Regions from separate parts of the Pseudoalteromonas sp. Z9A6 genome, predicted to be linked through region 2. Evidence: predicted binding sites of a transcription regulator. Region 2 holds the regulator's gene; the other holds the start of a gene.

Region 1 (7,934 bases), on a different contig from region 2:
TTGCAGCCTGTCCGATGCAGTCAGGACTTTGAGGAGAGAAAAAGTTAAGCAACACCAATTTTTGTTGTGATGTTTCACCGAGTACTTGTTGAAGGTTTTGCGCATTAATACTAACTATGTTGCTCATTGAATTGATTGCCATATTCGTCTATTTAGGTTTTTATATGGTGGTGAACATAATAATTACAAGTCATATACCTAAATCACTCGGTATACATATTCAACAATAAGGGAAAATATGAAATTAACTTACCTAAGTGCAATACTTTTATTAGCAAGCCCATTAGTACAAGCAAATGGACTCGATTTGAATTTAAGCAAAGCCATGCCAGCTATTGAAAAGTTTTACCTCGACTTACACCAATCCCCAGAGCTCTCTTATCACGAACAAAAAACAGGTAAAAAATTAGCAGATAGATTAACTCAGCTGGGTTTTAAAGTAACAAGTAATGTAGGTGGGTTTGGTGTTGTCGGCATTTACAAAAACGGAAACGGTCCAACCGTGATGATCCGCACTGATACTGATGGCTTACCTATTATTGAGTAAACAGGAAAATCCTATGCCTCAAAAGTCAAAGTAATAGACGAGCACGGTGCAAAAGTAGGTGTAATGCACGGCTGTGGCCACGATATCCACATGAGCTCTTTTATTGGAACTGCAGAGCAGTTAATTGCTCATAAAAAACAGTGGCAAGGTACATTAATGATGGTTGCACAGCCTGCAGAAGAAGTAGGTGGGGGTGCTAAAGCGATGTTAAGCGAAGGACTATTTAGTAAATATGCAAAACCTGATCATATAATTGCTTTACATGTAAGCGCTAGCGTCCCCGCTGGTAAGGTATCAATGAAAAATGAATACACGATGGCAAGTGTAGATTCTGTCGATATTACAATTAAAGGTAAAGGTGGTCATGGTGCTTATCCGCATACAACTATAGACCCAGTGGTTATAGCTGCACGCACTGTACTTGCTTTGCAAACAATCACAAGCCGAGAGCTTTCACCGCTTGAGCCTTCTGTTATTACTGTGGGGTCTATTCATGGTGGTTCAAAACATAATGTGATTTCGGATGAAGTAAAACTACAACTCACTCTTAGAAGCTATAACCCCGATGTAAGAAGCGCTCAAATAGCAGCAATAAAACGAATCACCGCAGGTATTGCACAAAGTGCTGGCTTAAATGAATCTAACTACCCTGTAATATATGTACATGAAGATGAATCTATTCCATCTACTTATAATAACCCTGCACAAACAGACATTGTTAGAAACCCTATTGCCAGCGCAATTGGCGATACTAATGTACTTGAAACACAGGCTGTAATGGCGGGTGAAGATTTTGGCCTATACGGACGCACCGATGAAAATATCCCTATTACCCTCTTTTGGCTAGAAGGCGTAAACCAAGCACAATATGCAGATTCAATAAAAACAGGTGAGGTACTCCCTTCTCTACACTCTAGTAAATTTGCACCAGATTATAAAGTTGCTATTCCTACTGGAATAAAAGCAATGAGTAACGCTGCTGTTGCCTTATTTAATAAGTAACCTGAGTTTAGGTTAAGTAATACCAATTCAACATTAAGCAATATGGTTTAATAAAATGGCTCTGTTGCTAACTAGCAACAGAGTTTTTTTTATAACTCGACTTTTTAAAGGTCGCTTTTCCACCTCGTTTAGCAAAACGTTTTTTAGGTGAGGTTTTTGGTAACTTCGCAAATGCATTACTATCGCAGTTTGCTGCTAATTGAACAAACCCATTTAGGTCAGCAAGTAAAGGCTGTAAAAATTGCTGATAACTCATTGCCTGCTGTGCAATATCACCTAAGCTCGACTCCCATTTTGCGGTTAAATCAGGACTCGCTAAACCTTGTGGTAATACGCTAATAAGAGCAAGTCCCGTTTCGGTCGCTCTAATTGACTTACCTTCACGTTTTAAAAAACGCCGCTTAAATAGCAACTCGATTATTCCCGCACGTGTTGCCTCCGTACCTAAACCATCAGTGTCTTTTAATACCTTTTTAATTTGTGGATCTTTAACATAACGGCTAATGCCCGTCATCGCAGCCAATAATGTGGCATCGGTAAAATAAGCAGGGGGTGATGTATGCTTTTCGACTACTTCGCCTTTATCGCAAAAAAGAGGCATACCTTTTGTTAAAGGAGGTAGCGAGGCTTCATCTTTTAATTCAGATTTACCCATTAACACCTTAAAACCCAAGCTTACATCTTGCTTTGCATTTGCCTTAAAAAGCCCACCAGCAATAATTACCTCAGCTTTAGTTTCGTTATATATATAGTCGGGATAAAACTGAATTAAGTAATGACGGCTTATTAATTGATATACCTTTGCTTCGTCACCGCTCAAACTCGCTGACTTTAACTGCTTAGCCGTAGGTACAATGGCATGATGGGCAGCTACTTTTGAATCGTTAAAACATTTACTACGCTTTTTTTCATCAGCCCCGTTTACTAATTCACTGCCTTGCCCCCCATTTGCACTTATTGCCTTTAAAATAGCAGATGCTTCTTGATGGTGATCTTTGGGTAAATAACGATTATCTGAGCGTGGGTAAGTAATTAGTTTATGACGTTCGTAAAGTATTTGGCAAATATCCAATACTTTTTGAGCTGGCATACCAAATGCTTTAGCGGCATCTATTTGCAGAGCAGATAAATTATAAGGTAATGGAGCACTTTGCTTTTTTTGTTTTTGGTCGAGTGAAGTAAGCTCAGCACTTTGCTTTGTAATGCGTGAAGCAACATTTTCTGCAAGAGCTTTGTTAAGTATTCGCCCTTCTTCATCTTGATGTGGCTCACATGCTTTGCTTGGAACCCACTTAGCTATGAATGGTTGATTATCTGGAGTAAGCAAATGCGCCAATACATCGTAAAAAGGCTTAGATACAAAGTTCGCTACTTCGTTATCTCTATTAACAACAAGACCTAAAATAGGGGTTTGTACTCGCCCTACCGAAAGCACATTACCAAACCCTGCTTTTTGCCCAGCTAGTGTGTATGCACGTGTTAAATTCATACCAAATAGCCAATCAGCACGAGAGCGCGCTAAAGCAGATACACTTAGCGGAATAAAATCTCGATTAGAACGCATTGTGCCCAATGATTTCTTTACCGCCGATAAGTTTAAATCACTAATGAGTAAACGTTGCGTACTTTGCTTTTTAGCCTGACTTATTTTAGCTTCTTCTATTACTTGGTCGACCAGAAGCTGGCCTTCACGGTCTGGATCGCCAGCGTGAATAAGTTGCGAGGCTTGTTTAATTAATTTTTTTAAAACAGTGAGCTGTTTGCGAGTTTTGGTTTTGGCTTTTAACTTCCACTGCTCAGGTATTATAGGCAAGTGATCAAACTGCCACTTTTTAAAGCGCTCATCGTAATCATCGGGCTCTGCTTGTTCTAGTAAATGCCCTATACACCACGAGACACAATCTCCGTTAGCGACTTCTATATAGCCATCGTGTTTTTTATGTGGTTTTGGTAACGCATCAGCAATAGCGCGTCCTAGTGAAGGTTTTTCTGCAATGTAGAGTTTCATAGCTTGCTCACCACTGTTCATATAAACAGTAGTTTAGCACAGCTATTTTAAAGGAGGGGCTTTTTTATGATTATTACCAGTTACTGTCTTATTATTTTTAATTACAATATAAATTAGCGGAAGATAACACACCACTACGGTGAGCGTATTAATTAAAGGTAAAAGCGTTTTATACATTAACGTGCTATAAGATAAATCCCAAAGGTGGCGATCAACAACGCGAAAAAGTTGTAAAATTGGTGCCATTATAACAACCAACTGACCTAACACACATTGCCATAAATAAACTTTATCTTTTATCCCAAGATAGGCAATTAAAGCCATCCAAGCTATGTCATTAAACGCCCAGACAAGATATCTATATATATAAATATCTTTATCAAACTCTTTTAAAGAATCGTATATAAGTGCACCAAATAAGAAAAATACACCTGTGACACATACAAATCGTAATGCTAAAAAATCTTTACGCAAATAGAAAACAACAATAGCTGGGATTAAAAATAAAACCCAGCTAAGTTCAAGAAATGTAATTACCTTATCAACCCATAAAGGCATTGTTATTCTTTCGTCTTATCGTCATCTCCGCCAGTACCATTTCCAGGCATATCGCTATACTTATATTTTTTATTCACGGGCATTCCATTACATATGTTAAGGAAATGTACTGTAAGCTAAAATGATGAAATTGCCAAGATGCTTAGGCAATTAAGTACCCTAAATTAAAACAAAAAGTAGTGAGATATAATACCAAGCAATAGCTTAACGTACATCAATAGGCGCTGACTCTTTTGCTTTACCTTGTAATATAGATATTTCTACTCGGCGATTCCTGCGGCGATCTTCATTTGAATCGTTTGGAACAAGTGGACGGGTATCAGCCCGACCCACTACCATCATGCGGTTTTTATCAAACCCTTGCACCGTTTGCAGCTCGCTTGCTACTGCTACAGCACGCTTTGACGATAAGTCCCAGTTGTTAATATATAACTCATTCGATACCTGAAAATCGTCGGTATGGCCAGATACAGTAATTTCGCCAGGTACATCTTTTAACAGCACACCAATACCTTGAATTATGGGTTTAAACTTAGGTTGTAAAAATGCACTACCCGAAGGAAATGAACCATTCTCTCTAATACGAATAATTATTTGCTGCCCTAAAGATTCAAGCTCAATTGCACCATCTATTATTTGCTTTTCAAGCTGCTGCGCGATTTTTTTAACGAGCTCGTTAGTTTGTTCCTGATCGGCCGCTGAAGTTGCTTGCTCTGACGATTGCTCTTGAGAAGTACTACGAGATTCGCCACCACGTTTGTCCCCGCGTTGTTCTTGTCTGCCGCCAGCTGAGCTTTCATCTCCAGCCTGAAACTCTAACATTTGTTGAGTCATTTCTACTGTTTGTTGTTGAATAGTTTCTATTGGAGTGGGTTCTGGTTTGCCTGGGGTAAACTCCATAGCAATAACAGAGGTACCTTTAGGGATATCTTTTACTTCAATTTTATTCTGCACACCAAAAGCAAACTTCATAGAGCCCGCAATTTGTTTAAACTTAAGTACATCCATTTCTGAAAACGCAAGCAAGAGTACAAAAAAGCACATTAAAAGTGACATTAAATCGGCAAACGTTCCCATCCATGCTGGTAGGCCTGGTGGTGGGCATTTGCACTCTTGATCAGACATAATTACTCCTCGGTATCTACTTTGCGTTTAGATTCAGCTAAGTAATTTTTCAAAATACCTTCGATTACTTTTGGATTTTGGCCATCTTGTATACCTAAAATAGCATCTAAAATTAAACGCTGATTCATAGCTTCTTCGTCTTTACGCAGTTCAAGTTTTACCTGAATAGGAATTGCCACAACATTGGCTAAAAACGCACCATATAAAGTTGTTAAAAGCGCTACCGCCATTGCCGGGCCAATTGCTTTTGGGTCATCCATGTTAGATAACATTGCAACTAAGCCAATTAGAGTACCAATCATTCCCATTGCTGGTGCAATATCGGCTAATGACTTAAATAAGCCTGCGCCCATTTCATGTCGAGTAGTGGTTAAAGAGATGTCTTTTTGAAGTGTGGCGCGAACAACATCTGCGTCATGGCCATCAACAAGCATGTCGACGCCTTTGCGCATAAATGGATTTGGGATTTCAGCTTCTTCGAGTGCTAAAAACCCCCCTTTACGAGCTGAATCAGCAAGTTCTACTGCTTTTTCAATAAGTTCTTCTGGCGTTTCAATTTTAAACATAAACGCTTTAGCAACAACTTTACCTATACCCAAAAACTGCGACATGGTGAAATTTGATAAAACAATGAAAAGTGAACCACCAAATACAATTACACTAGAAGGAGCATCGGCAAACATAGCCATTTCACCGCTACTACTCATAAACATAGACATGACAATTAAGCCAATTGCGCCTAGGATCCCGATTATGGTTGCTAAATCCACATTTCCTCCAGAAGTTTCATGCTTAATGGCCTTATCATAAACTTTTATTATTAACTGCTTATCGGCAACATATTGAATTGCTTAAGCCATTTTTATAAATAAACATAAAAAGCAGCCTTTAGCACTATTTTAGATCAAGTTATAAGGGCTACCTAATTATCAATTGATTTATTAAACTAACAGACCGCTATTAAGGCTTTATTAATACACTTGAAATATAATTTAACGTTATAAAGGTAAAAAACCAATATCATCCTTTGACCTAGTTTAGCATTCCCCCTAAAATTAACCCTAAATTTATTATGTAAGCTGAAATAAAGATGGCGACTAAAAAACCTGAAAACTTAAGTTTCGAACAAGCACTAGAAGAATTATCTACAATCGTTAGTGACATGGAACAAGGTGACTTATCGCTTGAGCAATCGTTAAAGCAATTTGAGCGTGGAATTGCATTAGCAAGTGCTTCATCAGGTAAATTACAGCAAGCAGAACAAAAAGTATCAATTTTGATGGGTAATGGCGAAAAGTCAGTTCTTACGAATTTTGATAATGATATGGAATAGCTGTGAGCATAAATAATTATATCGAACGTGCTCAAAAAGATGTAGTAGCGACCTTACAGCAGCATTTTAAACAGCCTCTCGATACTGAAGAAACGGTAAAGAACGCCACCCAGTATGGATTATTTAATGGCGGTAAAAGATTACGTCCATTTTTAGTTTATGCCACAGGTAAAATGCTCGGTGCAAACCAGCAAGACTTACATGTACTTGCTGCTGCAATTGAGTGTATCCATAGCTATTCGCTAGTTCATGATGATTTGCCTGCTATGGACGATGACGACTTACGCCGTGGCCGCCCTACTTGCCATATAGAATTTGGCGAGGCAAATGCAATTTTAGCTGGTGATGCCCTACAAACACTCGCCTTTGAGCTTATTGCGAATCACAAATTTACATGCTCGTCGCAAACACAAGTAAAAATGATTGCTACGCTTGCCCACGCATCAGGCCTTGAGGGCATGGTAGGCGGACAAGGTCTTGATATAGCAGCAACAGATAAAGTAATTACCGTACAAGAGCTTGAGCGAATACATAAGCTAAAAACCGGAGCTTTAATTAATTGTGCAATTACACTTGGTGCACTGTGCAGTGAAAAGGCAGATCAACAAACCTTAGAAAATTTAAGCATTTTTGGGTATGCTATAGGGCTGGCGTTTCAAGTACACGACGACATTTTAGATGTTGAAGGCGATACGGTTACTTTAGGTAAACCACAAGGCTCCGATATTGCCGCGAATAAAGCGACATATCCGGCGTTATTAGGTATGCTAGGCGCTAAAGAAAAGGCGCAAAATTTAATACAACAAGCCCATGAAGCGTTGGCAAATATAGATGCTGACACAACACTTCTTGCGTCGCTAGCAAATTACCTAATTGAGCGTGACCACTAATTTTTGCTCATACGTATTGCAATTAGCACTGACATTATTACTCAACATTAATTATTCGTAAAAGCTTTGAATGAATTAATGTTAGCGAAGGATATATATAAAACCATGACACTTGATAGTAGCAAGTATCCATTACTTAATTTGGTTGACGAGCCAGCCCAATTGCGTGACTTAGCGCAAGACAAACTCCCTGCATTTAGCAATGAGCTGCGCGATTATTTACTCAACTCAGTATCGCAAAGTAGCGGTCATCTAGCGTCTGGTTTAGGGACGGTTGAACTAACCGTTGCGCTACATTATGTTTATAACACTCCAGACGATCGCCTAGTTTGGGATGTGGGTCACCAAGCTTATCCACATAAAATCCTTACAGGTCGTCGCGACCAAATGCACACTATTCGCCAAAAAGACGGTTTGCACCCTTTTCCTTTTCGCGATGAAAGCCAATACGATACGTTTAGCGTAGGCCAT
Region 2 (7,934 bases):
CAAGTTTTAGCGTATGTATTTCAGCTTAAGCGCTTTAATAAAGGGCGCGGTAAACGTCCAACTAAGCTCAATAAAAAGCTGCCAATCCCCGATGCCTACAAGTATTAAACCGTTAACTGAGTAACTTGGAATAGTTATTGCAAATTCTACGTAGTGTCAATTTTTTGAAATTGTAGAATTATGAGTTTTAAAGCGGTATTACAACAACTTAACAGAGATAAAAAAGACTATGCCAAAGGGGTAGGTACACCTTTGCTTGTGCTTGCTGCCTTGGGAATGGTGATTTTACCACTACCGCCATTTTTACTCGATATCCTTTTCTCGTTTAATATTGCTCTAGCATTAGTGGTTTTACTTGTAACTGTTTACACGATGAAGCCAGTTGAATTTGGTATTTTTCCCTCTGTATTACTAATCGCTACAATTATGCGCTTAGCACTTAACGTTGCCAGTACTCGAGTTGTATTACTTGAAGGCCATAATGGTGGTGACTCTGCCGGTAAAGTAATTGAAGCGTTTGGCTCAGTTGTTATTGGTGGTAACTACGCTGTTGGTTTGGTTGTATTTTTAATCCTGATCATTATTAACTTTGTAGTAATTACTAAAGGTGCTGGTCGTATTTCTGAGGTATCTGCGCGTTTCACCCTTGATGCAATGCCGGGTAAACAAATGGCCATTGACGCTGATTTGAACGCAGGCTTTATCAGCGCAGAACAAGCGCGTGACCGCCGCGAGGAAGTAACTCGCGAAGCTGATTTTTACGGCTCAATGGATGGTGCGAGTAAATTTGTAAAAGGTGATGCGATTGCAGGTATTGTTATACTAATCATCAATATTGTTGGTGGTTTATTTGTCGGTATGATCCAGCACAATTTGAGTTTTGGCAATGCAATGGAAGTATATACATTACTTACCATTGGCGATGGCTTAGTTGCTCAACTCCCTTCTTTACTGCTTTCAATTGGTACCGCGATTGTTGTAACACGCCAAAATGAGTCGCTCAATATGGGGGACCAATTTAAGAAACAACTAGGCAACGAAAAGTCACTCTTTATTGCATCTGGTATTTTGATCATCATGGGCTTAGTGCCTGGTATGCCGCATATTGCTTTTTTAAGTTTAGGTGCGTTACTCGGTTACTTAGCTTACTACACACAGCAAAGTAAATTAAAAGCTGCTGCGACAGAAGCTGAAGAGGCCGCTAATGGCGGAAGCGTTGCAACGGGTGTTGCTAATAAACAAGAACAAAAAGAACTAGGCTGGGATGACGTTCAGCAGGTTGATGTAATTGGCTTAGAAGTCGGTTATAGATTAATTCCGTTAGTGGACCAATCACAAGGTGGTGAGCTACTTAATCGTATTAAGGGGGTGCGTAAAAAGCTTTCTCAAGAGCTTGGTTTTTTAGTGCCGCCGGTACATATACGCGACAACTTAGAGCTTGACCCTAACGCTTACAGAATAACACTAATGGGGGTTTCAACCGGTGAAAGCGAGCTTAAGCATGGCGACGAACTAGCGATTAACCCAGGACAAGTATTTGGTCCAATTAAAGGGGTTGAAACAAAAGATCCTGCGTTTGGCCTTGATGCAGTATGGATAAAACCAGATCAAAAAGATGAAGCACAATCACTAGGTTATACCGTTGTAGATTCAGCCACGGTAGTTGCCACTCATATTAGCCAGTTATTAACTAACAGTGCAGCGTTATTACTAGGGCATGAAGAAGTTCAAAACCTACTTGATATGCTTGCTAAAAGCCATCCTCGCTTAGTGGAAGGACTAGTACCTGATGTATTGCCATTAACTGTTATTGTAAAAGTACTACAAAATTTATTAAATGAAGGCGTGGCTATTCGCGATATGCGCTCAATTGTTCAAACCCTTGTTGAGTATGGCCCACGTAGTCAAGACCCTGATGTATTAACGGCTGCAGTGCGTATTTCACTGCGTAGATTAATTGTTCAAGATGCGGTGGGAATGTCATCAGAAATCCCTGTCATAACCTTGGCGCCTGAGTTGGAACAGATGTTGCATCAGTCATTACAAAATGCAGGCGATGAAGGTGCCGGTATTGAGCCAGGACTTGCAGAGCGACTTCAAGTGTCATTGACACAAGCGCATCAAAATCAAGAAATGGCCGGCGAACCTTCTATATTGCTAACGTCAGGAATGTTACGCACTGTGTTATCTCGTTTTGTTAAGTACACCATTCCAGGATTGAGAGTGATGTCTTATCAAGAGGTACCAGACGAAAGACAGATCAAAATTGTAAGCTCGGTAGGCCAACAATAAGATTTTAACAGGGGTTGAATCATGAAAATTAAACGTTTTTTTGCTAAAGATATGCGCACAGCACTTAAAGAAGTTAAAGATGAGTTAGGTGTTGATGCGGTTATTATGTCAAATAAGAAGCTGGCTAACGGTGTAGAAATTGTAGCGGCAGTTGATTATGACAAAGCAGCCCCTAAAGTAGCAGCGCAACCACAACGTAATGCTGAGCCTCGTGCTCAAGCGCCACAGCAAAGCATGCATAACTTTGTAAGACCAGAGCCACAGCGTGCTAAGCCTGAGCCACAAGCAAAGGTTGCTGACAGCTTACAAGCATTACTAGAGCGACAATCACCGCGTCCTCGCTCCCCTGAACTTGCTTCTATGTTTTCACAATCGGGTATTGATACTACTGATAACTATCAAGAACCTAATATGGGGCAGCGTACTAAAAATATGTTTGCTCCTGAAGCTTCTGCGCCAGTTCGTCCACAAACTCAAGCGGATAGCTTAGGTTTTGATGATTTAGACCGCGACTTTGATGATTTAGATAGCCCAGTAACCACTCGCCAACAAGCACCTAATAATGAAAGCGAAGAAATGACAACAATGCGTGAAGAAATGAACGCAATTCGTCAATTACTTGAGCACCAAGTATCAGGCTTGATGCAGCAAGATATGGCGCGTCGCGATCCAACACGCGCTTGTATGGTTGACCGTTTAGTCGGTATGGGTATCGATAAAGAAGTAGCACAGCAAATGGCATGTTTTGTACCTGATGATGTGTCTCGTCAACAAGGCTGGAAAGCATTGCTAACAATGGTTGAAGATCAAATGCAAACAACCAATAACGAAATACTTCGCCAAGGTGGTGTATATGCGTTAGTGGGTCCAACAGGTGTGGGCAAAACCACGACAGTTGCTAAGCTTGCAGCTCTAGGTGCACAAAAGTATGGCGCCGATAAAGTTGCCTTAATAACCACTGATACGTACAGAATTGGTGCTTATGAGCAGCTTGCAACTTACGGTCGTATTATTGGTTGTGGTGTAAAACAAGTTAAAGATGCTAATGAGTTAGCTGAAGTTTTATATCATTTACGAAATAAACGTCTAGTGTTAATTGATACGGCAGGTATGAGCCAGCGAGATTTACGCTTAACTGAGCAGTTAAATACGTTAATGCGCAACCAGCGTGTGGATATTCGAAACTACCTAGTACTCAGTGCCACAGCGCAAATTAATGTACTACAAGAAACTGTACGCCACTTTAAAAAAGTACAGTTAAGTGGTTGTATTTTTACCAAGTTGGATGAATCATTAAGTTTGGGTGAGATTATTAGTATTGCGATTCAAAATCGCCTTCCAATAGGGTATCTTACTAATGGACAACGAGTACCAGAAGATATTCGTGTTGCAAATGCTGAAAAACTAGTGAAAAAGGCTGAGCAATTATATTTAAAAAGAACAAAAGCACAACATTCAAGGCATCAAGCAGTGGCGCCAAGTACAGTAGGGATGTATGATTAACACAGTATTAGATCAAGCAAGCGGCCTGCGCAAAATGAGTCAAAACAATAACAACGGCGTTAAAGTTATCGCTGTAACCGGTGGTAAAGGTGGGGTGGGGAAAACAAATGTTTCTCTAAATACTGCTATAGCACTAGGGCAGCAAGGTAATAGAGTACTAGTACTGGATGCTGACTTAGGTTTGGCAAATTGTGATGTGATGCTTGGTTTACGTGTAGAGCGTAATTTGTCACACGTTTTGTCTGGTGAATGTGAGCTTGACGAAATTTTAGTTGAAGGTCCTGCTGGTATTAAAATTGTACCCGCTACATCGGGTTCGCAAAGTATGGTTGAGTTATCACCATCGGAGCATGCTGGACTAATTCGTGCGTTTAGCGAATTGAATACCGAATTCGATATTTTAATTGTAGATACAGCCGCTGGTATTTCAGACATGGTGCTAAGCTTCTCACGAGCAGCACAAGATGTAATGGTTGTAGTGTGCGATGAACCAACATCAATAACCGATGCTTACGCACTTATTAAAGTATTAAGCCGCGAGCATGGTGTTTATAAGTTCAAAATTGTTGCAAATATGGTCCGCAGTATGCGTGAAGGTACTGAATTGTTTGCAAAACTATCTAAAGTTACCGATCGCTTTTTAGATGTGTCAATGGAGCTAGTAGCAACGGTTCCTTATGACGAAAATATGCGCAAAGCAACGCGTCGTCAAAAAGTAATAGTAGAGCTCTTTCCAAATTCGCCAGCCGCTCTTGCGTTTAAAACGCTGGCAACAAAAGCAGTTAAATGGCCAATACCCAACCAACCATCTGGGCATTTAGAGTTTTTCATTGAGAAACTAGTAAACGGTTAATTATGACAACACTGGTGAATAGAGCTATGGGATATCAATCAACACAAAATTTAAATGTGATTGTTGAGAAGCATGCATCACTTGTTAAAAAAGTGGCATGTCATCTAATTGCTCGATTACCACCTAGCGTTCAACTTGATGATTTAATTCAATCAGGAATGATAGGCTTAATAGAAGCTTCGAAAAACTTTGATGCAACAAAAGGCGCAAGCTTTGAAACTTTTGCAGGTATTCGTATTCGCGGTGCTATGCTTGATGAAATGCGCCGTGGTGATTGGGCTCCTCGTTCAGTTCACCGTAAAAACAGGCAAGTTGCAGAAGCAATTACTGAGCTCGAAAGTAGTCTGAACCGCGAACCAACGGACATAGAAGTTGCTGAAAAACTTGAAATTTCGCTCAATGAGTACCATCATATTTTAAATGATGCGAATACGAGTAAAATATTAGGCATTGAAGACCTTGGTGTAGATGAGGATGTTATTACTCCTGTAGGCCAAGATTTAGCACAAGATAAACCTTTTAATAATGTTAAAAATGATAGGTTTAATGAGTCTTTGCTAAGTGCAATTAAGTCATTACCAGAGCGTGATGCAATGGTGCTTTCTTTGTACTACAACGATGAAATGAATTTAAAAGAAATAGGACATATACTCGATGTAAGTGAATCGCGTGTAAGTCAGATACATGGTCAGGCGATGATTAAGCTTAAAGCTAAAATCAATGACTGGATAAATTAGTAGTAAGTAAACAAAGGTTAATACCTCACTGGGGGATGTTTTGGATAAAAACATGAAAATTCTTGTAGTTGATGATTTTTCAACGATGAGACGCATTATAAAAAACCTGTTACGTGACTTAGGTTTCACTAACGTTCAAGAAGCTGATGATGGGTCTACAGCTTTGCCTATGTTGCAAAATCAAGTGTTTGATTTTGTAGTTACGGATTGGAATATGCCTGGAATGCAGGGTATTGATCTTTTAAGAGCAATACGTGCAGACGAGAAGTTAAAACATATCCCTGTATTAATGGTAACGGCAGAAGCTAAAAAAGAACAAATAATAGCTGCGGCGCAAGCTGGCGTGAATGGTTATATTGTTAAGCCATTTACGGCTGGAACATTAAAAACTAAATTAGAAAAAGTATTTGAACGCTTAGGCTAATGATGGGGGAGAGGCTTATGCCAGCACCAGCTGCGCCTCAAATAACGTTAGAACAAGCTCGTCAGCTCGTTGTTTTTTTAGAAAATGATGAGCAAGACAAAGCAAATCAGTTGATTTTAGAGGCTGCTTCTAAAGAGCAATCTGAATTATTTGCTGAAGTTGGAAAGTTGACTCGTCAACTGCACGAAGCTCTTAAAAGTTTTGAGCTTGATACTCGCTTAACTGATATAACGACAGATGCGATTCCAGATGCTAAAAAGCGGCTTAATTATGTTATAGAAATGACAGAAAATGCGGCTAATAAAACAATGGATGCAGTGGAAGCGAGTCTTCCTATAGCCCAACAGTTAGCGGACGAAATATCTCATATCAAACCGACATGGGATCGTTTAATGAGCCGCGAGATTGAGCTTGGTGAGTTTAAGCAACTTTGCCATAGCATCGATAAGTTTATGAACAACTCTCATCATAAGACTGATGAGCTTCAAAACTTAATGACAAATGTATTAATGGCTCAAGACTATCAAGACTTAACAGGTCAAGTTATTCGCCGTGTTATTGAACTTGTTAGGGAAGTAGAAGAAAGTTTACTGCATCTTTTAACTGCGTTTGCTGAACAAGACGACAGTAACAGCACCGCGAATAAAGTAGAACAACAAAAAATAAAAGAACCAGTTGCCACACAAACTTTAGCAGGTCCTGAAGGCCCTATTATTGATAAAGAATCGCGTAATGATGTTGTATCTGATCAAGATGAAGTTGATGATCTTTTATCAAGTTTGGGCTTCTAAGAGGAGAGTAACTGCATGTTTGAAGTCGATGAAGATATTTTACAAGACTTTCTTGTAGAGGCTGGAGAAATCCTAGAGCTTTTATCTGAACAGTTAGTTGAGCTGGAAAATAATCCAGAAGATACCGAGTTACTAAACGCTATATTTAGAGGTTTTCACACTGTAAAAGGTGGTGCAGGCTTTTTAGCTATGACAGAGCTTGTTGATGCTTGTCACGGTGCTGAAAACGTATTTGATTTACTACGTCAAGGCGTGCGAACAGTCAACTCAGAGTTAATGGATGTTATTTTACAAGCACTAGACACCATTAATGAGATGTTTGCGACTATCCAAAACAGAGACAAGCCTGAACCTGCAGATCCTGAATTACTTCATACTCTTCATATCTTAGGTCTACCTCCAACAGAAGCCGAAGCCAATGAAGCCTCTTCACAAACAGAGGTTGAACAACCTCATAATGAAGTGGTGGATACACCGGTAGCTGATGATGAAGATCCGTTTGCATTTGATGAACTATTTAGCGGAGCGCCTTCGGTTAGCGATGCTGAAATAGATGAAATCACTGAAGACGAATTTGAAAGCTTACTTGATGAGCTACACGGTAAAGGACAAGGTCCTGCAGTTGAAAAACCAGTAGCAAGTAGTAGTAGTGATTTTAATGGTGATATTACTGATGATGAATTTGACAGCTTATTAGATGAGTTACATGGTGTTGGCAGTTTTGGTGAAGTTACTAGCAAACCTGAACAAAATGATGCCAATAAAACACCTGTAGAACCAGCTACACCAGCGGCAAATACAGTTAATTCATCAGATGATGAAATTAGTGATGACGAATTTGAAGCGCTTCTTGATGAACTTCATGGTAAAGGTACTGCTCCTAAATCGATAGAAAGTGCGCCAGCTGCAAAACAACCTGAACCTGTTTCACCGCCAGCTAAACAAGTGAGTGAACCAGTAAAAAAAGCTGCGCCAGCTAAAGCTCCTACTCCAAAACCAGTTGAAAAAGCGCCAGAGAAGCCAGCAGCTAAAGCACCACCAGCAGCAGCTCCAAAAAAATCAGCGCCACCAGCTGCAGAAACCACCGTTCGCGTAGATACAAAACGACTCGATCAAATTATGAATATGGTTGGTGAGTTAGTTCTTGTACGAAATCGTTTGGTTAGTTTAGCGACTAACTCAGACAGTGAAGCGATGGGTAAAGCAATCTCTAACTTAGATGTAGTGACTGCGGATATTCAAGGTGCGGTTATGCAAACGCGAATGCAACCAATTAAGAAAGTATTTGGTCGCTTCCCTCGCGTTGTACGCGACTTAGCACGTAGCTTAAATAA

The links. Region 2 encodes FliA, which starts transcription of late flagellar genes. Its sites were predicted from a motif close to CTAAAGNTNNNNNNNNNNNNGCCGATA; they were not measured.
Region 1: the regulator FliA is predicted to act here: its motif matches at 6,070-6,096, upstream of pomA (flagellar motor protein PomA).

Annotation. Positions count from the first base shown of each region.
Region 1 covers NZ_WTKZ01000031.1:1,367-9,300, forward strand. Annotated here, with positions in the region: gene GQR53_RS12370 (tetratricopeptide repeat protein) at 1-127, opposite strand, end outside; partial or broken gene GQR53_RS12375 (amidohydrolase) at 239-1,549, shown strand; gene GQR53_RS12380 (DNA topoisomerase III) at 1,617-3,557, opposite strand; gene GQR53_RS12385 (hypothetical protein) at 3,600-4,115, opposite strand; gene GQR53_RS12390 (flagellar motor protein MotB) at 4,320-5,240, opposite strand; gene pomA (flagellar motor protein PomA) at 5,243-6,010, opposite strand; gene GQR53_RS12400 (exodeoxyribonuclease VII small subunit) at 6,331-6,573, shown strand; gene ispA ((2E,6E)-farnesyl diphosphate synthase) at 6,576-7,463, shown strand; gene dxs (1-deoxy-D-xylulose-5-phosphate synthase) at 7,569-7,934, shown strand, end outside.
Region 2 covers NZ_WTKZ01000003.1:73,712-81,645, reverse strand. Annotated here, with positions in the region: gene flhB (flagellar biosynthesis protein FlhB) at 1-108, shown strand, start outside; gene flhA (flagellar biosynthesis protein FlhA) at 181-2,292, shown strand; gene flhF (flagellar biosynthesis protein FlhF) at 2,314-3,795, shown strand; gene GQR53_RS01910 (MinD/ParA family protein) at 3,788-4,648, shown strand; gene GQR53_RS01905 (RNA polymerase sigma factor FliA) at 4,675-5,385, shown strand; gene cheY (chemotaxis response regulator CheY) at 5,426-5,809, shown strand; gene GQR53_RS01895 (protein phosphatase CheZ) at 5,827-6,600, shown strand; gene GQR53_RS01890 (chemotaxis protein CheA) at 6,616-7,934, shown strand, end outside.